Regions from separate parts of the Bacillus sp. OTU530 genome, predicted to be linked through region 3. Evidence: riboswitches for the same ligand, from Rfam matches in the RefSeq annotation. Region 3 holds a riboswitch; each other region holds the start of a gene.
The links. Region 3 has a riboswitch for cobalamin ahead of AAHB12_RS10670 (ABC transporter substrate-binding protein). Riboswitches for the same ligand answer to the same signal wherever they lie in the genome.
Positions count from the first base shown of each region.

Region 1 (10,762 bases), on a different contig from region 3:
ATCGTTGCCACCCAGAAGGCATCATTCACCCCAGCCACAGTAGAAAGCTTCATTACCTGCCCATACAGCATAGATGTTTCCAGAGCCCCTGCTGTCTGCGCTGGAACATGCGCCAGTGCGGCCAAACCTTGCCCTGTCTGTGTAAAGCTTGTATACAGCACCGGGTTCGCTGCGGTTACTTCATTGGCGTAATCTGCTGCATGAAATGTGGTTTGCTGTGTCATCACAGTAACCAGAAGGGCTGTTCCAACGGATCCTGCTACCGAACGCAATGTATTTTGCGCCGCTGTTCCGTCCGAAATTTGACTCATCTTCAGAGCGTTCATCCCGGCAGTCATGATGGGCATCATCAGGAAAGCCATTCCAAAGGAACGTAACGTATACATCCACATAATATACGTGTAGGATGTGTCCATGGAAAGCTGTGTATATTCATAGGTACTGTATGTCATAATTAGCAGTCCAAAAATCGCTAACGGACGAATTCCATATCGGTCAAACAGCTTTCCTGCAACTGGTCCCATGAATCCCATCAGCAAGGAGCCGGGAAGCAGCAATAAGCCTGATTCCAGCGCTGTAAATCCACGGATGTTTTGTAAATACACCGGAAGCAGCAGCATGCCGCCGTACATGCTTACCGTAATGATGATATTAATCAACAGGGTAAAGGAAAATACCGGAACTTTGAAAACTGTCAGATCGATCAGCTTCGTTTCTGCCCTCAATTCCCACAGGATAAAGAAGATAATCCCGATTACACCGAGCAGCAGCATACTTACAACCTCGGCACTGCCCCAGCCTTTGGCACCGGCCTCACTAAAGCCATACAAGAGAGTACCCAAACCAAGAGTGGAAGCCACCGCGCCAACCGTGTCAAACTTCGGTTTTGACAGCGGCTGTACGAGGTTAAAGAAGCGCAGTGCTACAAAAAAGATAATCAAACCAAGAACAAACATCCCGTAAAACATGATATTCCACGTATAGTTTTGCACAAGCCAGCCGGCAATCGTAGGCCCGATAGCCGGTGCCAGAATGAGCGCGACACCGAGTAAGCCCATAGCCACACCGCGTTTTTCAGGAGGAAAGAGCATCAAGAAAATATTCGATCCAACTGGCATGAGAATACCAGCACCGACTGCTTGAATGGTACGGCCTGTCATCATGATCGGGAAATTGGTTGCCACAGCACTAACAACGGAACCAACTGTGAAAAATAGTATCGCAGCCAAAAAGAGCCTTCGATACGTAAATGTCTTCACTAAATAGACGCTAATGGGAACTAAAATTCCGTTCACAAGCATAAATCCAGTGGACAACCATTGAGCAGTAGTAGCGGATATGCTGAACTCATTGATGAGCTCTGGCAGCACAATGTTAATAACGGTCTGGTTTAAAATAGAAATGAACATACCAACGACCAAAATGACCAGCATCACACCTGTATTTGCGGGAGATTTACCGGCTTCCATCTGTACTCCTTCTCGTGCCTCCCCTTCCCGCTTCGGCAGAGGGACTTTCTCCACTTCCACTTCTACTTTTTCTTCTACTTCCCCCGCTACTGTAGCTGCGCTTTGCAGCACCTGCACGGAAGAGGAATCACTATCTTCTGTCCGTTGATCTACTGTTTCTTCAACAGGTTGATTCCCTGCTATCTGTTCACTCTCATCACCGACTGGCTTTATGTCCCGTTTACGACGAAACACCATATTAACAACAGCAAATATAATGGCACAAACAACAGCATATGCAGCAATTACTGTCGAGGACATACAACCTCCCCCTTACTTATGAATACGGACTGACACGTTCATCCCAGGCACGATATTCACAGATTTTGTATGATCTAAAGCAATTCTTACTGGAACGACCTGTGTTACCTTCGTATAGTTTGCTGTTGTACTTCCAGATGGAATTAAGGAGAAGGTATTTGCTGTTGTCAAACCAACTTGATCAACTGTTCCCGTCAGTGTTGTGTTTGGAAATGCATCTACGTACACATCTACGTCCTGACCGTTTTTCACGTCATCAATGTCTGTTTCTTTAATATTTGCTGTTACATATAGGCTGTTCATGTCATAGGCATAAGCCAATGGGGAACCTGCACTAACAAACGCATTTTCGCTTGCACTTGCTTGAACGAGTGTCGATCCTACTGGCACTGTCACATCAACCTGCTGAGCAGTTGTACCACTGCTTGTTAAAACGGAACCTACCTTATCACCCGCACTGTATGCCTTCCCCGTTGAAGCGGTCCATTCCACAAGCTTTCCTGATACTGGGGCTGCGATTGCAATTGCCTTTCCATCAATTTTGGCATTATCTGTTGTTAAATAGCTTTGTGCTTGATTGTAGTAATAGTAGCCAAGGAATCCCCCTCCAACTAATACAAGCAAAGTGACAATGTTTACTACGATAAGTCTTCGAAACTGATTCATTCATCCTCTTCCTTTCTGCCCTCTTTGATTTCTATTGTAAAAACAGTCTATCTCTCGCAGAAACATTACAATTGTTCCTATAAGATTTAAAAGCTAAAGACTGTTGAGACACCGTTATCTTTCTGATCAAGCGTCCTTTTATAAGGTTACATCGCAACTCCAATTGACCGATATGTATAAAAGTCGGTCTAACGGATCCTTTTGCTTTGAGATTCATAGTAAAAACAATGCTAAAACCATCCAGCAAAAAATGAATTGGATAGTACGGTGCCGAATTACACAGTTATACGGAGGTGTATAGTACGGAACCGAATTATATGGCAATACGGAGGCATGAAACCTCATTCATAGCGTTCCGTATTTAACCCAACCATATCATGTAGGAAACACGTTATGATCCTTTGCATACTGTAAGCCACCCTGGATTTTCTCCAGTAGATCCATCAAAAGCAACTGTTCCTCTTTGGTCATCTTCGAGAAAATATTTGTAATATGGGTACTATAAAGAGGAGCCAATGTACCCACGATTTGCTGACCTTTTTCTGTTAGATGAATTGCTGTTTTTCTTCGATCCTCAGAAATGCTCCTTCTAATAAATTCATCCTTTTCAAGCCCATCCAGCAAACCTGTTATGGTGGAACGAGTGACTCCTGCATAATCAGCTAACTCTGAAGGATTCAGAGGGCGCTCCTGCTTCAACAAAATTGCCAGGATTTTAAACTTTCGGTCTGAGAGACCAAAGTACGATAGCTTGGAAGTCAGTTCATGTTGTACCTCATGTGTGACCCGCAGTAACTGAATCAATACATCAGACGGTTTATCTGGAGCCGACATAATCATCTGTTTCATATTGGATTCAATGCCTGGCTGCATGTTTTCCTTCATATATTTCACCTTCCAATATCATAAGTAACCTTATTGTACGGTACCTTATTAATTGTCGTCAAGATTTCTGCTAAATTTTAAAAGGGTCTGTATGAAATACTAACGGCAAAACGCGGATATTGTCCACTACCCGTTAGCTTAGTAATATCTCGATAATGTCCCCTTTCAGTTGAAGAACCTCAGGGGGACCATACTTTGTGTACACAATTGCCTTCATTTTATCCCCCTTCAATTCTTTATATTTATGAACATCTACGAATAAATAGAATAATATTTTTTCGCACCATAACCTAAATTTTGGTAGACCCCTAGAATGTAACTATGAAATAAATACCTAAAAACCCTATCCATAATATGGAAATCTCTTTAAGATAACCTTATTCATTTGATAGAAAAGACTTCTATCAGCCTCATCCTTAGCACAAGCCCCACCTATGCTTTGTACTGCTGGCAGCCACGCGTACCACCCAACCTAATTGCTAATTTAGCATTAGGTTGTAAATAGCTCTTTGATTACTTGTAAAAAAATTAACGGTCACAGTCTCGAATTTCGCTTACAGGTGATCCTGTCAGAATTATTTTATGTGCCTATACTCCCTTCTCCTATACCATTAATGTATAATACTTAACCTTGCCATCTTTAGATCAAATCCCTAATTTAAGTGATTATGAAAGTGGAAGGTATGAGTCTTCCTTAATGATTATGATGGCTGTTGCAAAGAGAATAATTGGAGAAGAAAAACAAAAACATATTTTCTATTTTTACCATCGAAATGTTGTAAAGTTGTCACAACCCCAATCTTCAACATAAAGAAGGATGTGATACATTGATAAAAAGGTGAACTTCCACCAATTATTGTGAAGTTTTGAACAAAGTCTATATGCTAAAATTTGTGATTAATTGAGCAAAAAGGGAGGTGTGCATGGGTGTATAAAAAACAAGAACGTACCTTGGTGTGGTTAGCCTTTATTGTAGCTGCAATTATGGGATTATCATTTATTGGACGAATCATTTCAGGATAAGGAAAGGTGAATTTCAAATGGGAAATGAAGAAGCTGTCTTTTTTAGTCGCGTACTAACGGAACTTACATTATCTTTTCATATCATTTACGCAACTATTGGTGTCGGTATCCCTCTCATGATTATGATTGCTCAGTGGGTTGGCATTAAGAAGCAAGATGAACATTATATTCTATTAGCAAGACGATGGACCCGTGGTTTTGTTATTACAGTGGCTGTTGGTGTTGTAACAGGTACTGCAATTGGATTGCAATTGTCTCTACTCTGGCCTAATTTTATGGAACTGGCAGGAAATGTTATTGCCCTCCCGCTATTCATGGAAACATTCGCATTCTTCTTTGAAGCTATCTTTTTAGGCATCTATATATACACATGGGATCGTTTTAAGAATCCTAAAAAACATCTGTTACTGTTAATTCCAGTAGCTATAGGAGCATCTTTCTCCGCAATCTTTATTACCGTTGTTAATGCATTCATGAATGCGCCACAAGGGTTTGATATAGTAAATGGGCAATTAGTAAATGTAAATCCGATATTGGCAATGTTCAATCCTGCCATGCCTACTAAGGTTGCACACGTTTTGGCTACTGCTTATATGACATCAGCATTTGTACTAGCGTCTATAGGGGCGTTTCGTTTATTGAAGGGTTCCAATCATGTTTACCACAAAAAAGCATTACTGCTTACGATGAAGATGGGCTTAATCTTTTCGATTGCTGCCGCAGTAATTGGAGATTTTTCAGGAAAATACCTAGCAGAATACCAACCGGAGAAACTAGCTGCCGCTGAGTGGCATTTCGAAACAGAAAAGGGAGCTCCCCTCATTCTGTATGGTGTCCTTGATGATGGGGAAGTAAAGTATGCCATTAAAATCCCATTTGCACTTAGTATCCTAGCTCATAGCACCCCAAACGCGGAGGTTATAGGACTTGATCAGTTTGCTAAGGATGAAACTCCTCCTCTTTATATTCATTATTTATTTGATGTCATGATTACAATTGGTGTATGGATGACTCTGTTGTCATTTGTCTTCCTAATCGGATCCTGGCGAAAATGGAAGTTGATATCGTCTAAATTATTCCGTTGGCTCATTGTACTTGGAGGTCCTCTTTCTATCATTGGCATTGAAGCCGGGTGGTGGATGGCTGAAGTAGGCCGTCAACCGTGGATATTGCGAGGACTTATGCGGACAAAAGAAGCGGCAACCACAAGCGGTCAAGTAGATGTCATGTTACTCTTGTTCTCTGGATTATATATTATTTTAGCAATTGGCAGTGTAGTCGTCCTTACTCGGATGTTTCGTAAAAACCCTGTGGAACGCGAATTGGCCGATAGAGCATCTGAGAAGGAAGGTGCTACAGTATGACACTTGAGGTAATAGGTATTTCAGTATTGTGGGTTTTTCTCTTCGGTTACGTGATTATAGCTTCTGTTGACTTTGGGGCTGGTTTCTTTAATGCATATAGTACGCTAACAGGACAACAACATATTTTAACCAAGGTCATTCAACGCTATCTATCGCCTGTCTGGGAGGTTACTAACGTATTCTTAGTTTTCTTTTTCGTAGGGATTGTTGGTTTTTTCCCAAAAACAGCATACTACTACGGAACGGTGTTACTTGTACCTGCAAGCCTTGCGATTATCCTGCTCGCGATCCGTGGTTCCTATTATGCATTTGCAACTTATGGTGGGCTTACAAATAGAAAAAGGTATACATTTATTTATGGGATCTCTGGATTACTTATTCCAGCGTCCTTATCTATCGTATTAACCATTTCAGAAGGTAGCTTTGTAAAAGTTGGCTCTACGGGGCCCACACTCAATTACTGGATCTTGTTTAAAAGCCCTTTAACTTGGAGTATTGTTGTACTCAGTCTCACAGCAGTATTATATATTTCATCAGTATTCCTGACTTGGTATGCACATCAAGCGAAAGATGATCGTGCAACCGCACTCTTACGAAAGTATGCACTGATTTGGGCAGGACCTACCCTTATCACGGCTTCGGGTATTATTATCGAACTGAAGGCACATAATCCTGAACATTATGAGCGATTATTGGATTTATGGTGGCTGTTTGGCTTATCGGTGATTTTGTTTATGGGAACTGTCTATCTGATATGGAGAAAACAATCCTATGGAGTGGCCTTTGGGCTATTGGTAGGTCAGTTCTTTCTTGCGTTTTTTGGTTATGGTATATCTCACTACCCATACTTACTATATCCATACCTCACAATTTTTGATAGCTTTACGAATAAATCAATGGCAACAGCATTAATTGTTGCATTTATTGCAGGACTTGGTTTGCTAATCCCATCCTTGTATCTTCTAGTTAAACTGTTCTTGTTTAACAAGGAATATGTCCAAGGAAAACGGAACAATCATGCATAGGGAGGGAACATATGATGAGTCACTTTCTAATTTTCTATGCACCGATCCTAATAGTCATCTTATCAATTGTTGCAGCTTTCTGGCTTGCATCGAAGGATAACATAGTGAGCGATCATTAATTTAGGTGCTGCTACACATCATAAACAGTCTATGCTAAATGGAGCTATAAGAGTCTTTCCATTTCGTATAGACTGTTTTTGTATAGATTCAATCAGTCTAACATAGTTATATGTACAAATGACTAGCCAAATAATTCCGCAAGACTCGTATAAACAAACATGTACTTTTTCAAAGAAATAGATTGTTGAGCATTACATGGTTGGCATAGGGGTGGCTGTTGGTTTTACCAAACCTTTCTCATATTGTTTATCAATGGATGCTCGGCCTTCCTGAACAGATACGCCGTTTTGATACATCATAACAGCTTGAAATGCAATATCTACACAAACCGTTTGTGTCATAGCATGATCTATGAATCTCTTGCATCCTTTATCCCTTTCCATGATGATTCATATTAGTGCTGGATAAAATTCTCTATATATAACAGTATTAATACAAGTCCTCCACCAGCCAATAAAAAGAAACTAAATACACTCATCTTTTTCTGTGCTTTTAATAACATCTCGTTCACGGTTACATACCCTAATGTTCCAATCGCAAGGCCCATGAGCATACCATTTAAATGAATATGGTCGCTTCTTAAGACAATGCCAAGTACAGTTCCGACTCCTAATACAAGTGATAGTAATGTAATCGTCAAAAGAAAATATATAATATGAAACCTGGTAAATAAGAAAGGTATCGCTAGCGCAAGCCCCTCTGGAATATGATGAATAACAGCAGCAAACAAAAAGGGTATTGCTGTGTCAAAGTTCTTCATGGATATACCGAATGCTACACCTGTTGGAACATTGTGGATATAGATTGCAAGCGATAAGAATAGAAAGGACCGCCACGCTTCACCTTCTCTTCCTTCTTGATGGTGCGAATGATGAAAATGCATATGAAGTAGTACCATCAACAAAATACCTATACTTCCCCCAAGAAAGAGTCCTGTCATCTCATACTCAGAAAGTGTCTCTGGGATGAGTTCAAAAGTAAGTAGCCCCGCCAACATTCCTCCGCAAAAGGCATACAAACTATACATTTGATTGGTCACCATACTTCGAGCTGTTATACCCACCGTTCCTCCTACTAACAACCCACCAAAGGCAAGTGCAGCTGTCATAATTGGTAACATTATGCTCTCCATCTAGGTGCCCTCCTTCCTATTCCACTTTTTCCATGTGTATGCCTAATTTTTTGAGAATAGTCATGCCACTCGCATAACAGAGATTTCTCTGTTGGTTGGATAAGTAGAATCTTGGAATTTTAACTGAGAATACAGGTAACAGGATGAACTTTGTGATAGTATTTCTAAAGAAGACAGTTCTTTTAACAAATTTTCTGAAAAGAAGTGTGAATGGACAAGGACAATTACTTTCCTCCTCTTGTCTCTATTTCTCCTTAGAAGGAAAACGAAGCGGACAAATCACAAAAATTCTAGAAGCAGAAGCGATTGGTTTGGTGGACATCGCGGTTCAAAGAAATAAACCGATTGTGTTAGAGGCATTGGATACAACCCTCTCCAAGTCTGCCGGCCGTTACCGCAATCGGAAGCAAAATCGAAGGATGAGCATGTTTGCCTATAAAAAGATGCAGGATAGCATTCACAGCCGAGCTGCTAAAATGGGAGTCACTGTGTTTGAAGTGAATCCTGCCTTCACAAGCCAGATTGGGAAGATGAAGTATATGAAACAGATGCATATTTCCATCCATCAAGCGGCGTCCTACGTCATTGGCAGGCGCGGCATGAACTTGAAGGAACAGGTGCCAAAGGTGTTGCGAACCTATACAGAACGTAAGGATGGGGAGCATCACTGGAAACAGTGGAGTGTGTTGACAAAAGCATTCAAAGCGCTTCGTCCACACATATTCTATCATGTATCGGGCCAATCTTATCCATTATTTAACAAGGAGATTTGTAACCATGGGCTGACACAAGCAGAACGTGATATTTTGCAGAAGTATGTGCCAAAAGTTTGGTTAGAAGAAAGGGAAGCCTGTTGAACGGCTCTGTATTTCGCTTCCTAGGAAGAGGATACAGAATCTCCCACCTTCGACCAACGGAAGTCCCCTTGTGGGAAAGGAGCGTTAGCGAGTAGGTGGGGGTAGTTCAATGTTCATGTGTCCAAATGACTGATTCTCCTGTGGAAGGACAGCTTGGGAATTTCTCTCCCTTCTGAAGAACCACATGTTCACCATCTGCATCTACATAATGACCTGATTCCATAACAGTTTCCCCAGTTCTATGGGAATGGCTTGCATGGGTCCAAGTTGTAGCGTGTCCAGTGGATGGACAATCTGGAAAAGTCTCTCCTTGTTTAAGTTCCTTTTTTTCTCCTGTTGCACAAATATAGGTACCAGGTTCCGACACAGTTTCTCCTGTATGGTGATGGTCAGTGAAGTGAGGCATAATCAATTCCTCCTTTTTATTTTTCTTACAACAGATAGTCTCTCACTGACAACTAAGAATATTCTTTTTACTGCCCTTACACACCTCTCCTTTCCGCGAAGGCTGTTTTGGTGTTTACAACCATAGGTTGGAATCATCGCGCTCTATCGTCTTCCTCAACGGTGTGGTTGAGTGACATAAATGATAGAAAACTCCTCAATTACAGTGGTGGAACCGTTCGTGACTTGCACCCGATTCCCTGTTCCCCCTTGTTTTCACAAGAGCACCTAGTTTGCTTACAATATGATGTTGTAACTGGATTACACTTATAAATCCTCAAAATTTGAAACTGAATTTTACATGTAGTAGCGATTCCTCTTCAATATCACACTATTTCAACTATTAGAATAAATTAGGTATTGCATAAAAGATGGTTTAGGGAATATTATTTGTATACAAGAAACTTTTAGGGGGAATTTTTTCTCTAAAAGTTGGTCTAGAACAAAACATATGCGTGTAGGAAAACATAGGGTGTCTGATATCTAGGAGGATTTATTCATGAATGAGAATACAGCTACAAAAGAACAATCTTCTATTAATAACACAACAATTCAATCTGCACAAGCGGTTCTAGGAGGAAAAACTCAAGGAATAAAAAGACTACTCCCTTTTCTAGGACCGGCGTTTGTGGCAGCCATTGCTTATATTGATCCAGGAAACTTTGCAACCAATATCGCTGGAGGATCAAAATATGGATACCTACTTTTATGGGTAGTGCTTGTTTCCAATTTAATGGCTATTTTAATTCAATCCATGTCAGCAAAGTTAGGAATTGCAACCGGTAAAAATCTTCCTGAAGTCGCCCGTCAGCAGTTTCCTAAACCTGTTTCGATTGGTCTATGGATCCAAGCCGAGTTGGTCGTCATGGCTACAGATCTTGCAGAATTTATTGGTGCATCCTTAGGCTTATACTTAATCTTCGGTATTCCTTTACTTCCGGCAGCATTGATTGCTGCAGTAGGGTCTTTTGCTATCCTTGAACTTCAGCGTCGAGGATTCCGTTCTCTTGAAGCAGGGATTACGGGTCTCCTTTTTATTGTTGTACTAGCATTTATCACTCAACTCTTTTTTGCCAAACCAGAGCTCGCTCCGATATTAAACGGGTTTCTTGTACCTCAATTTAAGGGTGTAGACAGTGTTTTATTGGCAGCTGGGATTCTCGGTGCAACGGTGATGCCACATGCTATTTACCTTCATTCTGCCCTAACGCAACGAAGAGTAGTTGGAACAACGGAGGAAGACCGGAGAAAGATTTTTCGTTTTGAATTTATTGATATTTTAATTGCGATGTTTATTGCGGGAGCCATTAATGCTAGTATGCTGATTGTAGCGGCAGCACTTTTCTTTAAAAACGGCTTACAGGTTCAAGATTTGGATGTTGCTTTTCAGCAGCTAGGTCACTTAGTTGGTCCGGTTTCATCCATTCTCTTTGGGGTTAGTCTCCTTGCTTCTGGTTTATCTAGTTCATCGGTAGGG
Region 1 covers NZ_JASATP010000061.1:1,320-12,081, reverse strand. Annotated here, with positions in the region: gene AAHB12_RS27185 (DHA2 family efflux MFS transporter permease subunit) at 1-1,769, opposite strand, end outside; gene AAHB12_RS27180 (HlyD family secretion protein) at 1,782-2,435, opposite strand; gene AAHB12_RS27175 (MarR family winged helix-turn-helix transcriptional regulator) at 2,811-3,320, opposite strand; gene AAHB12_RS27170 (cytochrome ubiquinol oxidase subunit I) at 4,361-5,707, shown strand; gene AAHB12_RS27165 (cytochrome d ubiquinol oxidase subunit II) at 5,704-6,732, shown strand; gene cydS (cytochrome bd oxidase small subunit CydS) at 6,747-6,851, shown strand; gene AAHB12_RS27160 (PCYCGC motif-containing (lipo)protein) at 7,044-7,235, opposite strand; gene AAHB12_RS27155 (ZIP family metal transporter) at 7,247-7,984, opposite strand; gene AAHB12_RS27150 (IS200/IS605 family accessory protein TnpB-related protein) at 8,137-8,841, shown strand; gene AAHB12_RS27145 (hypothetical protein) at 8,948-9,247, opposite strand; cobalamin riboswitch at 9,263-9,533, opposite strand; gene AAHB12_RS27140 (Nramp family divalent metal transporter) at 9,785-10,762, shown strand, end outside.
Region 1: another riboswitch for cobalamin. It lies ahead of AAHB12_RS27145 (hypothetical protein); the one in region 3 lies ahead of AAHB12_RS10670 (ABC transporter substrate-binding protein).

Region 2 (10,762 bases), on a different contig from region 3:
CAACAAACTCTCCTTGCTCAACGGATAATGAGACAGAAGATAAGGCTGGGCGTTCCTCATTTGCGTATTGAAAAGAAAGCTGTTTTATTTCTGCATATGCCACCATGCCCACTCCCTTCCTTCTATTATAATAGGAACACTTATATACAAACAAAAGGCGGTGTATAACACACCGTCTTTTGTTTGTAAAGCAAGCGGCTCTACTTTTGGATAAATTGCTAAAACTCCCGCCCCGAATATCGGACCTACAACACAGAAAAACAGAAGAATGATAAAGATAGAAAGCAAGAACCAATCTCTTCGAGCCATACGATATCGAATGTATGCACTTCGTTTGGTTGTTCCAAAACCGCGTGCCTGCATAGAATCAGCAGTTTGCAATGCTTCCTCTAACGAACAAACGAGCAATACGGACAACAGCTTCATTCCATTTTGCGCTCTGCTTCGAAGCGAACCCGCTTCAAGTTGTACCCCTTTTGTTTTTTGAACAAGCGTAATATAGGACAATCTCCTCAAAAACAAAGGAACAAATCGAATCGCAATCATCGTTAAAAGCGCTGCCTTCGGGGAAATACGTGAGAATAAATAGAGAAACTTATGACTTGAAATCGTCGCATTGTATGAAATAAACGCGAAGGAAATCGTTAAAAATGACAACGCCATCGTAATACCATACAGAGTCGCCTCAAGTGTCACTGGATTATCAAACAGATAAAACAGCATGGTGCTTCCTCGATGTGTAAATAGCGGATTAGCAATTGCAACAATGACTGCCATGCCAATTGATGCCATCATCATCTTCTTCATGAGTGCACCACTGCCCTGCAATATGTTTAGGAGCAGCAGCAGACAAACTGATGTAGCTAAAAACACCGGATGAAGAAGCATCATGCTCATCACAGCAACGCCTATAAAATATAGAAGGCTGACGATTGGATGCACAGAAGAAAAAGCTGACTTCATCTTGATCACTGACCATCCTTTTTGTAATCATTTGTATATCGCCACTCTACTTGATCACCCTTAGACAATTTAATAGCACCCGCACTTCTATTACCGATTACCCCATTTACATAATATCTCCAGCCGCTATTCGGACCGCGATCCATTTCGTACAAGTTATTAATTCCCTGCACATAAACACTCTGACCTGCCCCTGTATATTCCATTTGAATTCCCTTTTGCTTCACAGTACGCGCCAGTACAGCAAATACTGTATCTCCCTCCTGCAATTCAACCGTTGTTTTTGAAAGAACTGTCGTTTGGTTATCTTGTATTGAAAGAGTAACCATAGCTGTTTCCTTCTTTTGCTCCTGCTGCGCTTCGGATACAGCTTGAGCTGGGGCAGGAGCTGGCGCTGGCGCCACTGCTACTTGAGAAGACTGGGATGCTGCCGATCCTTGGGAAGGTTGGGAAGCCGGCGTTTGTGTAGACGCTGCTGGTTTACTGCTGCCCTCCTGCGCCTGATTTGCAGAAGTGGCTGCATTTGCATTTGAGGAAGGCGTCTGATTTGCAGGAGCAACTGTATTTGCAGAAGCAACTGTGTTTGCAGGAGCCGCTTTATTAGTATCCTCTGCTGTCCTGCTTTCTTCAGACGGATCAGCCGACTGTTCTGTTGTCTCTGTAGGTGTTTGCGCTGCTTGTTGCGTTTCCTCTGTTTGCGCTTGTTCTGTAGCATCCGTAGCATCAACAGTTGTCTCTTTGTCCTCTTTGTTCTTGTTTCCGCTCGTTTCAGACTTTGCAGAACAGCCTGTCAAAAGAACGAGTACAGCCATAATAGAAAAAAAATATTTTATATGTCTCATATCTTCACATACCTTTCTAAAAGCAATTAGGAGCAAGTGCTTGCTCCTAATCATGTTGGTTATAAAATTATGCGGCCTTCTTTCTTCTCCAAAGAATAGCCCCTGCAGTCATAAGGACTGCACCTGCTGCAGTCATCACAATTGTTTCCGTTCCAAACATAGCTGTATCTGGCAGCTTTTGCTTTTTGGAAGCTGACGCAGCTGATGCAGGAGTTGTTGTTGTTTCTTTCGATGACGACACCGTAACAATTTCCTCTGTATCCGTATTATTTTCTGTAGATGGTGCTTCAGCTGACGCAGTTGGACTTTCAGTGACTACTGTGACTACTTCATTAGAAGACTCACTATCTTCACTAGCTGTCTCTTCAGCGCTTCCATTATCGACAGAAACCGGATTGCCTGTCCAGTGGAAGATAGAACCTTTTCCTTCTGTATAGAACTTATATTGAACAAGAGCATATAAAGCTTGCTCTGACGCAAGAGAACTGCTTTCTGAATCTGTACTTAACCATTTAAAGCTTCCATCTGATAATTGGAAGGATTGTAGATTTTGAATAAGAGTATGTCCATCCTTTGTAAATTCACTTCCTGCTGGATCCACTCCAATTGCAGCTAAACCTGTTACCACTTGCGCTGCACTGTTAGCATTTTCTACTCCGTCAGACTCATATCCGCCATTTGACGTTTGTAATGTTTTTAATAGACTTACTGCATTGTCAATTGCTGGTTTTACTTCTGCGCGGCTCTTATAAGGAGCCAGTGCTGTTAATGCCATGCCTGTCATATCTGGATCACCTGTTTCACTACTGAAAGACCAACCGCCATCAGCATGCTGCTCTTTCAAAATCTCTGAGATTAAGCTATCACGTGTCCACTTTGCATCGCTCGGAATCTCGTAATCTCTGCTATCTAACGCAAGCAGCGCATATATATATGAATTAATACTGCCCACTGTCTCATCATTATAAAGCTTAGAAACTAGGTTTTGTCCTGCAAAATTCGTTGGATCTGCTCCAAGCGCATTAATTGCTAAAATCGTTCTAGCAAGTGCCATATTGTTAAGTCGCGCACTCGTATTTACACGATCTTCTAAAGATTTTAAATAAGTTGCTTTCGCTTCATCAGAAACAGCCGCTGCGGACTGCAATACTCCAATTACTTCCCAATCACTTTGTAGCTCTCTGCTTAGCATAAATTGCACTGCATTATCAATTGTCTTATTCACACTTTCCATTAAAACAGGTGCAGAATCCTCATCGGTTTTCCCTGGTTGCCCAGATTCACCGTCCGTCGGATCTGATTGTCCTGGTTGCTCGGAATTACCATCCGTTGGACCTGATTGTCCTGGTTGCTCGGAATTACCATCCGTTGGACCTGATTGTCCTGGTTGCTCGGAATTACCATCCGTTGGACCTGATTGTCCTGGTTGATCCGGGGTTGTAGGAGCTGGTTCGCTTTGCTCTTCACATCCACCAAGCTCTGCAATGCTCTCCTCAAGTGTTTTATTCCCTAATCCTACGTTCCAATCTGTTACATAACGAAATGCGACAGTGTCACCACTATGTACCTTGTATGCATCAGCTCCAACATTCGCAGCTGCTCCATTTACTTCAAATGACCAGTAGCTGTTTGGCTTCTCTCCCCCTGAAAGAAGACCATCAACTCCAGTTAAATACTCTCCAAAAGACGACTGCTCCGTAACGATACCATTCGGAAATTCTCTCTTTAATACATCCAATGCGGTTTCATCTGGCTGCACTGCCACTTCTTTCGGGCATAAAATCACTTTTCGCTCCGCATCCCCAACTACCGCAAGCGTAATCGTATTTGCCGTTTCTGCAAATACCGTATGTACCGTATTTACAAAAGATACAGCAACTAGCAGTATCGCTGTAAGAGATACGATCATCCATTTTTTCAACTGTCTCATGTACCTTGTCTCCCTCTTTTAAAAAAAGTCATAAAAAAAGGCCCTCTATACAGGGCATGCGTAAGCAATGTTCAACAGAATACCAAATGTTAGACTTTGCTGTGCACAACACCTCCCTATGCCTCGTAGGTTTATTGGCGTTCAAGCTTAGGCAGGTCTCCTGACTCGTGTATCGCTAACCGTTTTTGCGCTTTCCCAAAAAACGGTGTGGCGCGCAACAAAAAGCCTCTTCACTTACAGTGGCGGGACCGTGTTGGATTTTCACCAAATCTTTCCCATTTAACGCAATGGCAGAGCCATTACGACCTGAACTCGTCACAATATCCGAAATTCCGCTCTTCATTTTACTATCTTTTCTTATATTTGTCGATTTATATTTTTAAAAAACGGAAGTGGGCTATAAGACTACTAGGGTGCTTCCTTACTATAAAGAAAAGAACACTGCCACGGCAGCGCTCTCGTATTCACTTCTGTCTTCTATTCATTTATTCTTCAACAAGAAGGCGATCAGAAACGATTACACCATCTTCATCGGCATACACATAATGATTAGGATACCATTCAATCCCCCCAAATGAGAGCAGTCTATTTTCCTCCCCCTTTCCTTCCTTTTTACTTTTTTGGGGCATACTTGCAAGTGCGAAAATGCCAAGCTCAATTTCCTTTAGCTCAGCAACATCTCTTACACAGCCATTTATAATAATACCAGCAAGTTGTCGTGCTGCTGCAATGGCTGCTAAATTATCACCGAGAAGCGCACAGCGTGTGGAGCCCCCACCATCTACAACAAGAACTGTGCCTGCCGGTAAAGTTTCCAAAGCCTTCTTTACAAGCACGTTATCATCTAACACCTTCAGCGTTGCCATTGGTCCATAAAAACATTGCTTCTTTCCATAAGAGCGGAATAGCGGTTCACATATGTCTATGTATTCGCTATATACATCACATAAATCTGCTGTTTTTATCATCATGTTTCGTCACCTTCCTAGGCTCGAAATTAGAGTACGCTAATAGATTCGAGTTTTTATATCCAATTCCTTCCATAGTAATAAGGAATTCGTATACTTTACGTAATATCCTAGAAGCAAGACGGTAAAGATGACAGGATTCTTAGAGTTCAAATGTGCTCAACTGTCTTAGCGTTGTTCCAAAAGCATTAGCTAACACAAATTGTTTAGGCACTCGATCAGAAACAAATTCAGCATTTAGTTCTGCAAGTTCTAAATTTCCTGATTCATTGTAAACAAGAACGTCCGCGCCCCTGATGATTGATGAACGCTACTCCTGAATGGTTGTGTTTATGATGTTTATCTTATGTAGTTTTTGGCAGTATGCTCATTGGAGAAGACTGATATGAATAACACTACTAAAAAGAACAGTTCTTTTATTTTCTGGAGAATAAAAAAGTCTGACCCTACAAGATACATGTGCACCTTCTGGGTCAGACTTTTTTTGTCTATATATTTAATTAAGCTTTTTGTACGTTAGCAGCTTGATCTCCACGGTTACCTTGAGTAATTTCAAATGTAACTTTTTGACCTTCTTCTAGAGATTTGAATCCCTCACCTTGAATAGCTGAGAAGTGAACAAATACATCATCTCCACCTTCGCGCTCGATAAATCCAAATCCTTTTTCTGCATTAAACCATTTAACTGTACCTTGTAACATATTGTTGCCCCCTAGTGCGTATTCACACACACTTGTAATACTATTCTTGTCTAGACATATTAAGACACAAACTGTTTTTACACTCATTATCCCTTCATACACCGAACAAAAATAATTCTCTTTTAGAATAACAGGGAACAAAACAAATAACAATGGGGATACTTGTTAAATTCATACAGACTGATTAATTTTTTAAAGAGACTAATTGCTCATTCTGTTTTAGTAATTGATATTTTCTTATTCTTCACCAAATATCAGCCTTGCCGAATGTAATCCCCTGATACGTCTGTTCAACTCTTTTTCCATTTTATTATATAAAGGTTCTAATTCAGCAGGTAACTCATTATCATGAATTATTTTCACTTCACGCTTCCTCGTATACTTAGCATACACAGTGTATTTCTTGTCACCATCAATTTCTATTGTTGCATGTGCATCTTCGAATTGATAGTTCCCCAATACATGAACTTGAATATGAGTAACATTCATAAGTATCACTGCTCCTGTTTAAGATAAGACAGCATCTTTTTTCAAATCTCTTCTAACACTTATAGCTAAGCACTTAAATCAATGTCGAAAAAACCTTCAAGGAAAGTGTTTTTGGCGTAGTAAAATTTCATACCATATAATTTATGTTACTTGTGAAAGATATAGGGCAGGATAAAGTTGGGATGTAATAAAAAGCAGTTTTGAAGCTATTATCACGATTAAATTAACCAAACAATATTTCTGTACAAAATTACCCTATGTGGCTATTCCTTACTATATGCTATTTGTTGTTATTTGTTCTTATCTATATATGTCTAGGTGAGCATCATGAAAGTGATGTATACGTTGTAAAGACACAGTTGATTTGAAATATTTTACAATTCATGTTATGATAATATAGCAGTTAAATTACGACTGCAAAACTTGGAGGTGGGCAGTTGAATAAGAAAGCTCATGAAGCTAGAACGATACTAATTAAAATGATGCGGACGTATCAGACTAAGACCCTGAAAGAAACGGGATACAAGCTAGTAACTATGAGAAATGAGGTCAAGCAAACTTTACAGACAGGTAAGAACCTCAATGGAAAGGATATAACTCCAAGTAAGAAGAAGGAATTACGAAAGCATTTGCTACATTACAGAAGTGAACTAGAAAAGTTGATTGCTTCTAGTAAGGTATACAAAGAGGAAAAAGGCAACTAAGAATACAAAGACTTTGCAGAGAATCATGAAATGAGGTAATGGCTCTCTTTTTTATTTTCTGGGACAAGTAAAAGATTGATGGTATAGAAGAACCCATTTTCCTTGCCCCTATTGTGCTAAATGTTTCCTTTTGTTAGTAAGGTGTAAGCAGGAGTTACCTAATCTTTCAGGAAATGTATGACTAATATTGATTATGAAAATTACATTGCACATAAAAAAGGAGATACTCTAAAAGGCACGCAATATACCCTTTTGAGCATCTCCTTTTTATATGAGAAGGTTGTGGAGCATGATTGTATCATTCCCGGCAAAAAGCACCTACTTCTAAATGATTGTTTCTCAAATTCTCTATGACTCATTACCATACAGGTTTATCATTGTTTATTACTCTCTTCAGTTCCTTAACGCTTTTCCGAAATGCAGCTCTATGATGCCAAAGGAAATTTACTGCTTCTTTCTCTGTTGCATCAAATAATCCCTCTTAATTATCTCTGCGCCCACAGTCCCAAAGATACAATCACTGTATGATATTCATTTAATTAATAAATATCATTAGAATTTTCCTTGTTTCTCAACGTCCTAAATGCTATACATCCAGAAATAACCTGTAGCAATAATGGGATGAACATAACGAATATAGAATTGGTGCTAAAAAAGAAAAAAAGAACATTATACGGTGTTCCCTGTATTATACAGTTTAATTTATCAATATAGCTCAACATAGAAGAAATACCTGTTGTATAGTGTATCGGCTTCTGGATGGAAATTTATACTTTCAATATAAAAAAGCCAGTTCTTACAGAAACTAGCTCTTTTTACTTCATAGTTTGTATGTGAAATCTTATTCTATATGGCTTTTCCTATCCGTTTAAACGGTTTCGTCCCTATCTTATAATAATACCTTCCATCACTCTTGCCCCTAAAAATAGAAATTCCAAACCATTTTAATGGTGTCCAGACTGGCTTTAGGTACATAGTTAGCATTTTCATTTTCACCACCAATTCGAAGTAAATAAGTAAAAGTATATGAGTGAGTATACATACTTTCTTATTTACTTTCCTGTATTTAAACAAACATTAACAAGAATGATATGTTAACCCAACAAAATTTGTGATCCTTTTACAAATGTAAAAATCGTCCCAAAAGAAGTAATTTTTCTTTCTACAAAAACATTGTGAGATTATCTCACACTAGGTTTGTTGAGAGGTTAAGCTAGACCTATAATGAAATTACCCCAACTCAAGGTGCTTTTCTTTTTTGCCACTCAGTATTGTAGTTGAGTGATCTGTTTTGTCACAAGTGCCAACACAAAAACGCTTGGATTAAAAATATAATCCAAGCGTTTTACATTAACAGTCTTATTGAATTAAAGCTCCCGTTCGTGCAAGAAATATGTTGTCCATTATGCTTGGGTGTCTTCATCACTTTTGTATTCTAAAATATCTCCAGGTTGGCATTCTAAAGCCTTACAAATTGCTTCTAAAGTTGATAATCGTATCGCTTTTGCCTTTCCGTTTTTCAATATAGAAAGATTAGCCATCGTAATGCCTACCCTCTCCGAAAGTTCTGTTACGCTCATTTTCCTTTTAGCCAGCATCACATCAATATTGATTATAATCGCCATATTATTCACCTCAGACCGTTAAATCATTTTCTGATTTTATATTAATAGCTTCTTGTAAAAGTCTTTGGAGAACAGCAGCAAAGACTGCGATAACCATTGAAGCAAAAGGAACAACCAATCCGACAAAGATAACACCTGGGGCGTCGTCTTTATCCGCAAATAGATAGAAGAGTGGTAAGGCTAGCACATGCAAGCCACTGATTGTGATGGCACAGTATTTGATTTTCTGTAAAGCCTTTACAGATAATTCGGAGAAAGCTGTATTCTTGTCAATATAGCTTAAAAGCTTAAAAGCCTGATACAGAGCAAAGTAAAAAGGTATCGCCGATGCATCAAAAACGATGAAAACGAGATATTTTATAAAAGCAAACTTTGGTAACAATTTTGCTGCAACATTCCCTATCTCAGGCACCAAAAATATGCACAAAGCAAGAACTGGAATTCCAATAAAAATAACAGCCATCCTTAAAAAGAACGTCGTAACTTGTTTCATAAAAAGCACCCCACTTATTTATTGTCAATTTGACTTTAACATACATTTTATCGTTTTACAATAAAACATTATTGTGTTTTATTATATTATTATTGTTGCAAAAATATCCTTTTCTTTTAAAAAAAGATAAAAGAGCATTCCTCATTACAAAGAAATGCTCACTAAAACTTAAAACTATTCAATTTATAACTTGTTCCCGCTTATCCATTTGTGAACAAAACGACCACAATATATATCATTTTTTTCCTTGGCTATAGGATAAAAGGTAACAAATTGGATATGCTAAAGATATTACAATATCACGGACTTGTAGCTCAATTGGCAGAGCAGCATGTTGTGGAACTCTCCATAACTTCGCCTCTTGCGGGTTCGAATCCCGCCAAGTCCATCCGTTGCTGAAAAACCGTTCCAACATATGGGACGGTTTTTTGCGTTTTCGAAAAGAGGAATATTCAGCCTGCAGAACGAATACAATTGTATAATTCGGAAAAAGGGTGATTATACATGCAAACTATTCCATATGACCGACCCATTGCTCCTCTCCTCGTTCGAAACGGATTATTCTCTTGCTTGCCCAAACATATAGAGCAAATCGCTGTCTTATGCATCGGCAGTAACCGGATTAACGGTGACAGTCTTGGACCATTTGTTGGTACGCTGTTAAATGGGCTATACCCAGATCATTTGCGAATAATCGGAAATTTAAAACAACCGATAGATGCAACCAACTTAGAGGCTACTGTACAAAGCCTTTCTCTTCCTCCTCACACTTGGCTGCTTGCTGTGGACAGTATTGTTGGCAAAGCAGACTATGTCCATCATATCGTTGTTCGTCAGGGCAACCTGCGCCCCGGGTCCGCGTTAGGAAAGCAATTTCCTGCTGTAGGCGATGTAAGTATCATGGGAGTTGTACTAGAAGAAGGCGATGTCATCTCCAACACTCTTCCATACACCAATCTGCATGTTGTGTATGAAATGGCACGCGCGATTGCGACTGGCATCGCTTTAACCGCGCGACAATACTTCAATGGTGATCGCAACGAACGCATTATGCTGTTTTCATAAGCACACTGACGAAGCATGTATATAATAGATCCTCTTTCCGTCATACTCCACTGCATAGGATTTATTCCTCATCGAATAAATCCTACTTTCATGCGACCCAGTTAACTGCTGGAATAAATGATGCAATCTCTCATTTGGCAAGCATACTATAACTGGTCCCTATCAGAATAAAGCACAAAAGCTAACCAATATAACATGGTTAGCTTTTGATATGTTCAATCGTTCTCTTAACCCCGGACTTTGGGACAGCCAGAGTGTATACAAGCTAAGTTATGCTAGCTCCCAAGCAAGAAGTCCTTTTCAATTAGAAGCATCTGCACTGCTCATCATTTTGTTTATCGCACTAAATAGAGCTTTTACAGAGGATGTCATAATATCTACGTCAATCCCGCAGCCCCAATACACAGTACCATCAGCAGCAGTGATTCCTACATAGGATACAGCCTGTGAGCCAGAACCGATTGCTAGTGCATGCTCTTTATAAAGTAAATTTGTATAATCAATATTTAAGCCCGTTTGAAGAGCATTGCTAATAGCATCAAGCCTTCCGTTTCCTGCTCCCGTAATTTCCTGCACCTCATCTTTTATCCGAACAGATACAACGGTTTGGAAATCGTCATTCTCAGTAGAGCGATATTTAATAAACTCAACTGGAGCTTGGATATTCACATATTCCTCTACAAAAATGTCATAAATCTCTTTAGGCATAAGCTCCTTATGAAGGCGGTCAGATACATTTTTAACAGTATATCCGAAATTTTCACGCATTTGAGCAGGAAGATCAAGACCGTATTGCTGCTCAAGAAGATAACCAATTCCGCCTTTACCTGACTGGCTGTTAATACGGATAATATCACCTTCATACTCTCTGCCGATATCCTTAGGATCAATCAACAAATAAGGAACCGTCCAATGTTCGCAATCCTTTTCCTCACGCCACTTCATTCCCTTAGCAATCGCATCCTGATGTGATCCCGAAAAC
Region 2 covers NZ_JASATP010000005.1:181,708-192,469, reverse strand. Annotated here, with positions in the region: gene AAHB12_RS05660 (ABC transporter ATP-binding protein) at 1-106, opposite strand, end outside; gene AAHB12_RS05655 (energy-coupling factor transporter transmembrane component T) at 85-963, opposite strand; gene AAHB12_RS05650 (DUF4430 domain-containing protein) at 969-1,805, opposite strand; gene AAHB12_RS05645 (DUF4430 domain-containing protein) at 1,873-3,735, opposite strand; cobalamin riboswitch at 3,869-4,060, opposite strand; gene rraA (ribonuclease E activity regulator RraA) at 4,221-4,703, opposite strand; gene AAHB12_RS05635 (cold-shock protein) at 5,204-5,404, opposite strand; gene AAHB12_RS05630 (hypothetical protein) at 5,642-5,893, opposite strand; gene AAHB12_RS05625 (hypothetical protein) at 6,331-6,597, shown strand; gene AAHB12_RS05620 (helix-turn-helix domain-containing protein) at 8,001-8,222, opposite strand; gene AAHB12_RS05615 (DUF2975 domain-containing protein) at 8,233-8,715, opposite strand; tRNA gene AAHB12_RS05610 (tRNA-OTHER) at 9,019-9,103, shown strand; gene yyaC (spore protease YyaC) at 9,220-9,780, shown strand; gene AAHB12_RS05600 (2-isopropylmalate synthase) at 10,081-10,762, opposite strand, start outside.
Region 2: another riboswitch for cobalamin. It lies ahead of AAHB12_RS05645 (DUF4430 domain-containing protein); the one in region 3 lies ahead of AAHB12_RS10670 (ABC transporter substrate-binding protein).

Region 3 (10,762 bases):
ACAGCAGCTGCAATCCACTCATATATATCCAAGGGATGGATTATCGATAGAACTACATTGGGAATGTCAGTCTATTTGGATTCCCTCTAAATTATCTACTATGGGGAAATTACTCAGGATGCAGGAGGAAGACCTCATCACATTAGTTGATTTTAAAATTTTACGTTTTTCTAAAAGCCACTCCTTATCACATCGATCTTTATTAGATACAGCAACTAGAAATCTATATTATTCTAAAGTTCTTCAAAATACGGAAAGACAACTCTACACGCAGCAGGAATACGAGCTGCTTGAACATCAAGTGAGGGAACCAAGCTCTATCCCAGATTTGTTTTTTATATTTTTAGCAGATGAGATAACAAAAGCCATTGAATTTGAAAAGTATTATGAGAATGAAAAGAAAAAGACGGAAGAATAAAGGAAACAGACAGAATTTGCTGTATGTTCGGGGAGCGTAGCAGTAAAGGATAACGGTTGGAAGGGAGGTAGCATTGCTTATGCAAGGAATGCTACCTTTCTTGGTGATAAAAAGGTGTGCTTGTGAGGATACCTTACATATACACCTGAAATCTTATCAAGTAAATAATTTGTCTAAATACAAGGTGAACTTTTCATCCTCTAAACAGGCTTCACAAATTTGCAAATCGTTTTGATCTAGCCGTTGCTCCAGTTCTTCCTGCGTTATACTACAAAGGCAAGCTTTATCAACTCGTTCCATTTTTCTCACTTCCTTGGTTCTATACTTTAATTAATGAGCTCTGTATGTATAGCTTGACCAAAATCATCATTTTCAATCTCCTTCAAAACAAGTTGTTCGCTTCTGGTCGTCTTTAAGGAATAAAGCATAATTTCAATGAAATAATAAGATGGAAGACAATACATTATAATTGTACAAAAGCACGGAAATTGGAGGCGCAATAAGATGACAGACAAACAGCAGCAAAAAAGGCCGCTTGGATCACCTGGGGAGCGGAACCAGCAACAATATCATATGGATTTACCGCCGGTTAACTTTAAAAAGAACAGCAATGTTGTTTCTAACCCTTATGAGGATGATTTAAAAATGAAGAATTAAACCAAAAAACCACGCTAGCCAAAAAAAGTAGCGTGGTTTTTTGCGGCTGCGAGAATAAATAAATACATTAGTGATTGGTATTTGTGACGAAAATGTGAACGGAATAAAAAATCATGTTAGATTTTATTACAACAAACGACATATTATACAAGGTTGATAGTATGATACATTCATGAAAATAAGAGAGTCATCAATTTTATGTTATTAAATATGACATTATAAAAGCAAGGCAGGTTGATACGATGGAAGAAAAAAGAAGAACCTCAATACTAATGTTATCTACAATGGCAATGATAGTCTCATTTGCTGTTTGGTCGGTCTTCGCACCTATCGCTACAAAAATTCAGCAAATGTATCATTTAAGTACAACAGAAAAGAGTATTCTAATAGCTGCCCCAGTTTTGTTAGGATCTTTGTTGCGTATTCCCATGGGAATTTTGACGGATCGCTATGGCGGCAGGAGAATATATGCTCTAACATTATTATTTCTTATAGTACCCATGATTGGAGCCGGATTTACTCATTCCTATGAGATGCTATTATTCTGGGCATTTCTTATCGGTATGGCAGGAACAACATTTGCTATTTCGATTACATACGTGTCCAGATGGTATCCTCCACAAAAACAAGGTCTAATTCTTGGGATTGCAGGTATGGGGAATTTAGGATCAGCAGTAGCAAACTTTCTAGTTCCTGTGATCTTTGCTTCCTACGGTCTTCCTTGGGTATTTTGGGGATTGGCATTTGTAACAGGGATTACGGCTATCATCTTTTGGTTTGGAACAAAAGATATACAGATTTCGGGTGGAGCGAAGACATTAAAGGAATCTTTGTCTGTATTAAAGTTTAAAGAAACATGGTTATTATCTATTTTTTATTTTCTAACTTTTGGAACCTTTGTTACTTTTAGTAGTTATTTACCTACTTTGTTATCTGAATTATTTAACATTACAGGTTTAGCGGCAGGAATCAGGGCAGCGGGGTTTGTTGTGCTTGCTACACTTATCCGTCCAGTTGGCGGGTATTTATCTGATCGATTTGGAGCTAAGAGATTATTAAGCGTTGTTTTTTCTGGTGTATTGTTATGTAGTATTTTCATCGCTTTTACTATAGAAAATTTAATTCTATTTAGTGTAGGGTGTGCCATAATTGCTATCATGGTAGGGATAGGAAATGGATCTGTTTTCAAGATGGTTCCTGAAATCTCCTCGGCAAATACAGGGGCAGTAACAGGTATTGTAGGTGCCATCGGAGGCATTGGAGGCTTTTTTCCTCCTATTGTCCTTGGCCTGGTAAAGGATGCAAGTGGAAGTTATTTTTTAGGATTTGTATTATTAGCTGCTTTTTCTCTATTTTGTTTAATCCTTAATTACACAGGAACCAATAAAACAAAAACAAGTATAAGTGCTAATCTGAATAAAAGTGCATGAACTATAAGAGGTACGAGGAAAGTTATAAAGGGGTTAAAAAACAGTTTGCTTTTAATTATTTAAAGTTACTCATTAGACGATATATTCTAAAAATCAGTAAAACAAAAAGAAATACTGGATCTCCTATCTAGGGAGGCAGTATTTCTTTTTGTTTTACTTTAGTAAGAGGTAAATTTCCCGCTAGAAACGGATTTGATGCATCTGGAAATTTTAGGAGCGAAGTACAAGTGCAACTACGCATCTGTCTTCGCCAATCGGCGTGGTTTCTTTATCAAGAAGGATTTATAGATTTCAAGCATTGTATAATTTCAATTACCACAACATTTTACAACACGTAAAAATAATTTCATTTACTGAAATATAATTATTATAAAAAAATAATTACAATTAATCCATTCTAAGCTAGTCAAACATTTGTTGACAAGATAAAACCCAAGCAATAGAATTAGGAAGGAATTCTGGTATTTACGTTTACTAATATTAAAAATATTTAAATTTTTACAGACAGTTTTAGAGAACTATTGAATAGAGTTTCATTTGAAAATTTCATATTTTGAAAATGGGTGCAAGATACAATTATTTTAGGTTTTATCTGCTTAAATGGGAAGTCGGTTACAATCCGACACGGACCCGCCACTGTGTTGGGGATCAGCACATTATGCTGATAATTTTCAGAAAAACCACTGGGTTATGCCTGGGAAGGTCTGAAAGATATACCCTTAGTCAGGAGACCAGCCTATTTTAACATCACTGTTTGACCTACGGGATACTAGGAAGGTGGTTAGTATGCACTAATGACCATATGTCTGGACTAATACTGCATTTGGACTACATAGACATAATAAGTCTTATTTCGTATGTTAACTTACTGAGCATTTCTGACCTCCTATAATAGGCAGAGATGCTTTTTTATTTGTAAAAAATCGCAAATGGAGGATTGTACATGAGAAGAAGTAGGAACAAAAAACATGCATGGGTTATCTGGATGACTACCATTGTTTTCACGCTATCACTAGTCGGATGTGCTGCATCGCCTGAAGCAACAAAAACGGATAAAAAAGAAGCCTCCGCAAATATAGCTTCTAGTAAAACATTGACGATGGCTTTCGCCTGGAGTCCAGCAAGTCTTGATCCACATGGCAGCGATAGCTGGGAGATCATGCGCTCTGGTGTGGGTGAAACTTTAGTAAAATTAAATGAACAACTGGAGCCAAAGCCTTGGTTAGCAAAAGAGTGGAAGCAAGAAAATGAAACGACATGGGTATTTACCCTACAGGAAAATGTACGCTTTCACAACGGGAAGAAAATGGATGCAGAAAGTGTGAAAAATTCTTTGCTGCGCTCAATAGAAAAAGACCAAAAAGCAAAGGATTTATTGCAAGTGAAATCGATAGAAGTATTGGCTCCAAATCAACTGAAAATCGTGACCGATCAGCCAAATGCAGCCTTGATCCCACACTTGGCTGATCCTTCTACTATCATTGTTGATACAAAAACAATCGAAAATAAGCTCAGCTATCCTGCTCTTACAGGTGCTTTCAAAATCAAGAAATTCAATAAAGACGAGTCGCTTGTTGTAGAGCGCTATGAGGATTATTGGGGAGAAAAAGCGCGCTTATCAAAAGTGACAATCAAATATATTGCCGATGGAAATACAAGATTAATGGCTCTGCAATCTGGAGATGTTGATGCTGCAACGGATATTCCAGTTGATTCTATCGAAGTATTGAAGAAGGATAAAAACATCGAAGTTTTAACCGCTCCGTCTCTGCGGACGCACATGTTGCTGTTTAATATGAAGTCTCCTTTATTTAAAGAGTTGGCTTATCGAAAAGTTATCGATATGTCCATCCCGCGCAAAGCTATTGTCAGCTCGGTTATGAAGGGGGAAGGAACGGAGGCGAAAAGCCCGTTTGCTGAAGTCTTGCCATTCGGTAAGGTGGAAAAAGTCAAAGAAACGCAAACAATCGACCAATTGATGAAGCAAAGCGGTTGGGAGAAAAATGCAAAGGGCATATGGGAAAAACAAGGGAAACCATTTGAAGTAAAGATGTTAACTTTTCCGCAACGACCAGAGCTATCCGTCATGGCAGAGATCATTCAAAATGAATTGCTAAAGGCGGGCATACAAGTAAAGCTTCGCCAAGTGGAGAATATCGACGAAGTCTTAGCTAATGAAGATTGGGATTTATCCATGTACAGCATGTTGACGGCACACACGGGCGATCCACAATATTTCTTAAACATTTTCTATCGTTCTACTAGTGAGTCGAATGTGAGCCACTATGTCTCACCTGCCCTAGACAGCATGATTGATCAACTGAATCAAACAAGTGATGCTACAAAACGTAACGGATTGGCTGTAGAAATTCAAGAACAGATTAATCAGGATTTCCCACAATCGTTTATCGTTCATCCTAAGACGATTTTTGCTGTTAGAAGTGGAGTCAAAGGCTTTACTCCTCTTCCAATTGAGTATTACTATAATAACGCACAAGTTGATGTGAAGAAGTGAGAAACTGAATGGTACGCTTCTGGATAAAACATATTGCGCAATTGTTATTTGTGATATTGTTCACCGCTACCTTTACTTTTCTGCTGTTGAGGTTAGCTCCGGGCGACCCCGCCTATATCTTGCTCACAAAGAATGACATTCCTGCGTCTGAAGAAGCATTAAGTGCGGTACGCAAAGAGTTGGGATTAACGGAGTCGCTAGGGAGCCAATACGTACAGTGGATTATGGATATTTTTACGTGGCAGTGGGGAATCTCCTATGTTTCTAAGGAACCTGTATTAGAGGAGCTGCTTAAACGGTTACCGGCAACTATTGAACTGGCTGCTGCTGGATTGCTGGTGATGATGTCAGTTACCTTAATTATAGGGATCTCCACTGCTATTTATTCTACTGGCTGGCTGGATCGAATGGGGAGAGTCATAGCTCTTTTAGGCTCTTCCATTCCTTCCTTCTGGCTTGGATTTTTATGTATTTATGTTTTTTCTGTCCGGTATGGATGGCTGCCCCCAATGGGGCGTGGTTCTTGGAAGCATCTTGTTTTACCGGCCTTGACACTTGGATTAGGAATGGGTACTGTTTACGCCCGTATATTACGATCCAGTATGTTGGAGATGATGAATCAAAGTTTTGTAAAAGCAGCGAAGGCAAGAGGACTATCAAACAGCCGGATTTTATTATTTCAAGTTTTTCGGCATGCCGTCCTGCCTATTGTGACGATGCTAGGAACGAGCTTTGCGTTTATGTTGGGCGGAAGTATCATTGTTGAGTCAATCTTTTCCTGGCCGGGTTTGGGTAAATACATTATGAAAGCAATTCAGCTTCGGGATTATCCTATCATTCAAGGCTATGTCATTTTATCCTCTTTTTTGTTTGTGATTATCCACATTCTTGTTGATTTTATTTCTGTACTTATAGACCCGCGTCTACGGATTTGATAGGAGGTCCATTTCATGAAAAAGATTTTATTTACCACTAATAGAAGTTTGCTAGCAGGGGTTGGATTGCTTATATTGATTATGTTATTGGGTGTTTTTGCTCCATTTATTGCGCCTCACGATCCTTTAACAGTTAATCTTTTTAATAGATTATCACCGCCCACTTGGGTCTATCCGTTCGGCACAGATCACTTGGGACGTTGCATATTATCAAGGATCCTGTACGGAATCAGAATCAGCGTGACCTCCTCGTTTTTGATTATGCTGTTAACTTTGCTAATTAGTCTTCCTATCGGGCTATTAACGGGATACTTACGCGGACGTACTGATTATTTTTTTATGCGGATGGTCGATAGCACACTGGCTATTCCTGATATTGTATTGACTATCGCGATTGTCGGTATATTAGGACCAGGTCTGTTTCATTTAATTCTAGCCATCACTATTGTTCGGTGGGCTAATTATGTTCGGTTCATTCGCAGTCTTGTTCTAAATATTTGCCAAGAGGAGTATATCCTGTCAGCTCAGATGTCAGGGAATTCACGCATGCGTATCATGCGGCGTTATATTCTCCCGCAAATTGGTTCGCCTGTCGTCATTTTTGGGGCATTGGATATGGGCAGGATTGTCCTGTTGATTGCAGGACTTTCCTTTTTAGGATTAGGTCCTCAGCCGCCGACGCCAGAATGGGGTGTGATGTTGCATGATGCTACGGCATATTTTCAATTGGCTCCTCATGTAATGATTTTTCCAGGTCTGGCCATTTTGTTTTTTGTTTTGTGTTGCCAATTAATCAGTGAACCGTATCAAAAAGCGAGTTCAGCCATTCCAAAAGAGGTGTGAAGTGACAACATTTGCTAATTCTCTGTTACGCATTGAACAGTTAGAAATTTCTTGTCAGCATGATGGCAAGTGGAGACCAATTGTCCAAGATGTATCGTTTCAAGTATGTCCGGGAGAGATAGTCGCTCTTACTGGTCCCAGTGGATGCGGGAAAAGTTTGACGGCACATGCTATTGTTGGGTTATTGGAAGCGGGATCGAGGGTGACAAATGGTCAGGTTTTTTATCAAGATAGAGATATTCTTACTTATAATATTCATGATTGGCAGCAGCTTCGGCGTGAAGAGATTGCTCTGCTAATCCAACACTCTTTAAATGGGTTAAATCCGATTCGTACGGTCAGAAAACAGATGGTGGAAACAGTCTTACAACGGAAACAGAGCACTAGCAAAAAAGAATTAGACATGTATTTATGTTCACTGTTACAACAAGTTGGATTTACAGATCCAGAATCTGTTTTAGCTTCTTACCCCTTTCAATTAAGCGGAGGTATGCGTCAACGAGTTTTATTGGCAATGATGGTAAGCTTACAGCCGAAGATACTCATTGCTGATGAGCCGACAACTGCTCTGGATGTGATCAATCGCGAAAGGGTTTTATCCTTACTGAAGAAATTGCAACATGATTTTGGGTTGGCAGTTTTGCTTATCTCTCACGATCAACAAAGTGTAAAGAGACTTGCTGATCGCGTTATCCAGATGGATCGAGGTGCGATTATTAGATGACACTGCTTGAATTACGTCATGTCACAAAAGAATATCCAATAGGACCAAGACGATTGTGGTTCCAGCAATGTCCGACTCTACAAGCTGTCCGACAGGTGGACCTAACAGTGGAAAAAGGGGAAAGTCTAGGATTAGTGGGGGAGAGCGGAAGCGGGAAAAGCACGCTAGCCAAACTTATCATGAACTTGGAATCCATAACATCAGGTCAAATTCTACTGAGTGGACAAGCCGTTAATGGGAAGCAAATAAAGAAACGTCAACTTTACAAACGAATGCAACTCGTGCTGCAGGATTCATCCGCCTCGCTATATCCCAAAATGTGCGTAAGTGAGATTCTAGAAGAACCGCTTCGCAATTATTTTCCAGAAGAAAATAATCGCGAAGAATTATGTGTGGAACTTGTGAAATTAGTGGAGCTTGATCGTTCCTTTTTATCTAGGTATCCACATCAATTAAGTGGAGGTCAAAAACAGCGGGTGTGTATTGCCAAGGCCCTAGCTGTGCAGCCAGAACTCATTATCTTTGATGAATCCATCGCCAGCCTAGATCAGCCATCTCAAGCATCTATCATTGAGATGTTAAAACGTATTCAAAAGGAAAAGCAAATCGCCTATTTGTTCATAACGCATGATTTGCAATCCGCACAACAATTATGTGACCGGATTTCTGTTATGCATCAAGGGGAGCTCGTGGAAACTTTGACTCAGCTGGAGTGGGATTTTCAACAATTCCAGCATCCGTATTCGCGTTTATTATTTCAAACTCTTAATCTGGATTAATACCTTTCGAAAGTGCAAATATAATTGGATTCATCAATAAAAAATAAAACATGATAGTTTTGATTAAAACCAAAACTATCATGTTCGCTAGGCTACTCAGATTGAATTAGTAGTAGCGTTTTTTACAACTACAGCTATTGTCAGATTTATGATCATAGCCATAATCAGATTTATAGCCGTAGTCTTTCTTATGATCATAGCCAGAATCAGATTGATAACCGTAGTCTTTCTTATGATCATAGCCAGAATCAGATTGATAACCTTCACCATATGGGTAATAAGGTTCGAAACAACATTTGCAATAACATTTCTTCACGTAGTACTTTTTGTAAGAATAGTCATAGCATTTTTTCTCTTCCTTTTTGCACTCGTCATCGTGTTTTTCATATTCATATCCGTATCCCATTCATATTCACCTCCCTATGAAGTTGTCTTGTTACATTGGTAGTATATGCATGTCCAACTTTAATGGTTAGTATTTTTAACGTTTTTGTGCATAAGTTTAGTAGAATGTTAAGGTTATTATAAGAATACCCAGAAAACGCCCTTTGTCTACATATACAAAAGGCGTTTTCTGGGCGATTATTCAATCCTAACTTTAATTTTAGTTATAGCATTATAACCATATCCCTTTCTATTCCAGAAGGGGCTGGTAGGTTGGCTTTGATTATGCGAATCGGTTGCTTTGACCATAATTGTATAATCCCCTTTTTCCAATACAACCCATTCGTATGACCAGGAAAACCATCTATAGCGTTCCTGATCTTGATTCATAATATTTGCATATGACCAAGTTTTTCCGAAATTCGTACTAATCTCAACCTTTGAAATAACTCCCTTACCTGTCCAAGCAATACCTTTAATGATATGCTTGCCGGTGTCGAGAACTTCCATGTTTAGAGGTCGCTGTATAGTAGAATTCACATTTATTGTTGTGACAGGGAAAGAATTATCATCATTCTCTTTGTTTGGATAATACATGTAATCAATCGACTGAAACGGCCCTTTAAATGGGGAATCAACGATACTAACTTGCTTAATCCATTTTACGGAGGCCATTCCATACCATTGTGGAACAATTAATCTTAACGGGTAACCATGCTTAAAAGGAATAGGTTGATCGTTATATGCATAAGCAATTATGGTGTCAGGGTGAAGAGCTTTTTCCAAAGGCAGGCTCCTGGCGTAAGTATAGATGTTATCTAGGTCAGTTCTCTTGCCATAATCATAACCTTCCACTACAACTTCTGTTGCACCTGCTTGTATTCCTGTTAATTCAAGAAGGGTCCTTAGGGGAACCCCTTTCCATCGTCCTTGACTAATACCACCATTTTCCCATTGTTCACCAAATACCTTTGGCTCGAATAAACTACGCTTATTTCCAGCACATTCTAGGACAGCTGTGATTGTTCTTGAAGGTAACTTAAGGATGTCTTGCGCGGAAAATATTCTCGGTGATACAACCGAGCCGTTTATGGGCAGCCAATAGTTTGAATAAGTAAGTGTTGGATAGGAGAAATGATTTCTCCTATAGAACATTTTATGATCGATTTCATCTCCAGTAATAAAATGTATCGGTGTTTCTTGATTCTCTGGATGCAATTTGCGTACAATGAGGGATGGCTTTGCACCTGGATAACGTGAACTTGACATATCTGCCTCCTAGATAAAAAAGTTGTTGATTATATATATGTTTGTAGATCTATCCATTTGTGAACAGCTTCAAGTTTTAAAAAATAATATAGTGCAGAATGTGGCTAAGAATCGTCTCAATTGTTTGAACATTTTTAAAAAGTTGTTATGATAATCTTGAATTAACAACTGACCAAAAGGATGCTGAAACTGTTGAAACAATCATCCGCATCGCTAATATGTTTTCGGGTAATAATACAGTTGAAGATCGTATAGAAGCATTTGTAGGGCAAGAAGGAGAACAACGAATTGAGTTGAATAATGGTTATTTAGAAACAGATGGTAAAGTGACTAAGCTGTATTTAGAGACCTATCCTTTTTAAAATATTGCCAAAAAAGGCATAACTCCTCACTTGTTGAGGTGATTATGCCTTTTTAATTCCATGTAAGGGGGATTTTTCTATTGTCTATATGCAGCCTCAAATGAGTTTTCACCAGCATGAACGGAGAGGAGAGTGTCGGCATATCCAACTAAGCGATTGACCAGTTCATCTGCAATGGCATAAACAAGAGGGTGGAGAGTTGTATTATGTAAGGCGGGATCATCTAGGATAACAGTTGTATTGATAAACACATCTCGATTGCCATAAAGATTATAGTGAATAATCGCTTTTCCCGCGGCTCCTCCTGTTCGATAATCTTGAAATCCGGGAAGAAAAACATACCATTCTTCTGCTGTGGCAGACCGGAAGTTTTTTGTGAATGTCAAGCCATGGATTGTATGTTCAATTTGCTGTTTCATTTCTGGACTTACTGTATCTATAGTATT
Region 3 covers NZ_JASATP010000011.1:66,179-76,940, forward strand. Annotated here, with positions in the region: gene AAHB12_RS10650 (hypothetical protein) at 1-418, shown strand, start outside; gene AAHB12_RS10655 (hypothetical protein) at 575-718, opposite strand; gene AAHB12_RS10660 (hypothetical protein) at 923-1,075, shown strand; gene AAHB12_RS10665 (MFS transporter) at 1,318-2,505, shown strand; cobalamin riboswitch at 3,050-3,259, shown strand; gene AAHB12_RS10670 (ABC transporter substrate-binding protein) at 3,449-5,020, shown strand; gene nikB (nickel ABC transporter permease) at 5,029-5,955, shown strand; gene AAHB12_RS10680 (ABC transporter permease) at 5,971-6,798, shown strand; gene AAHB12_RS10685 (ABC transporter ATP-binding protein) at 6,800-7,522, shown strand; gene AAHB12_RS10690 (ABC transporter ATP-binding protein) at 7,519-8,301, shown strand; gene AAHB12_RS10695 (hypothetical protein) at 8,408-8,707, opposite strand; gene AAHB12_RS10700 (sulfite oxidase) at 8,884-9,954, opposite strand; gene AAHB12_RS10705 (hypothetical protein) at 10,394-10,762, opposite strand, start outside.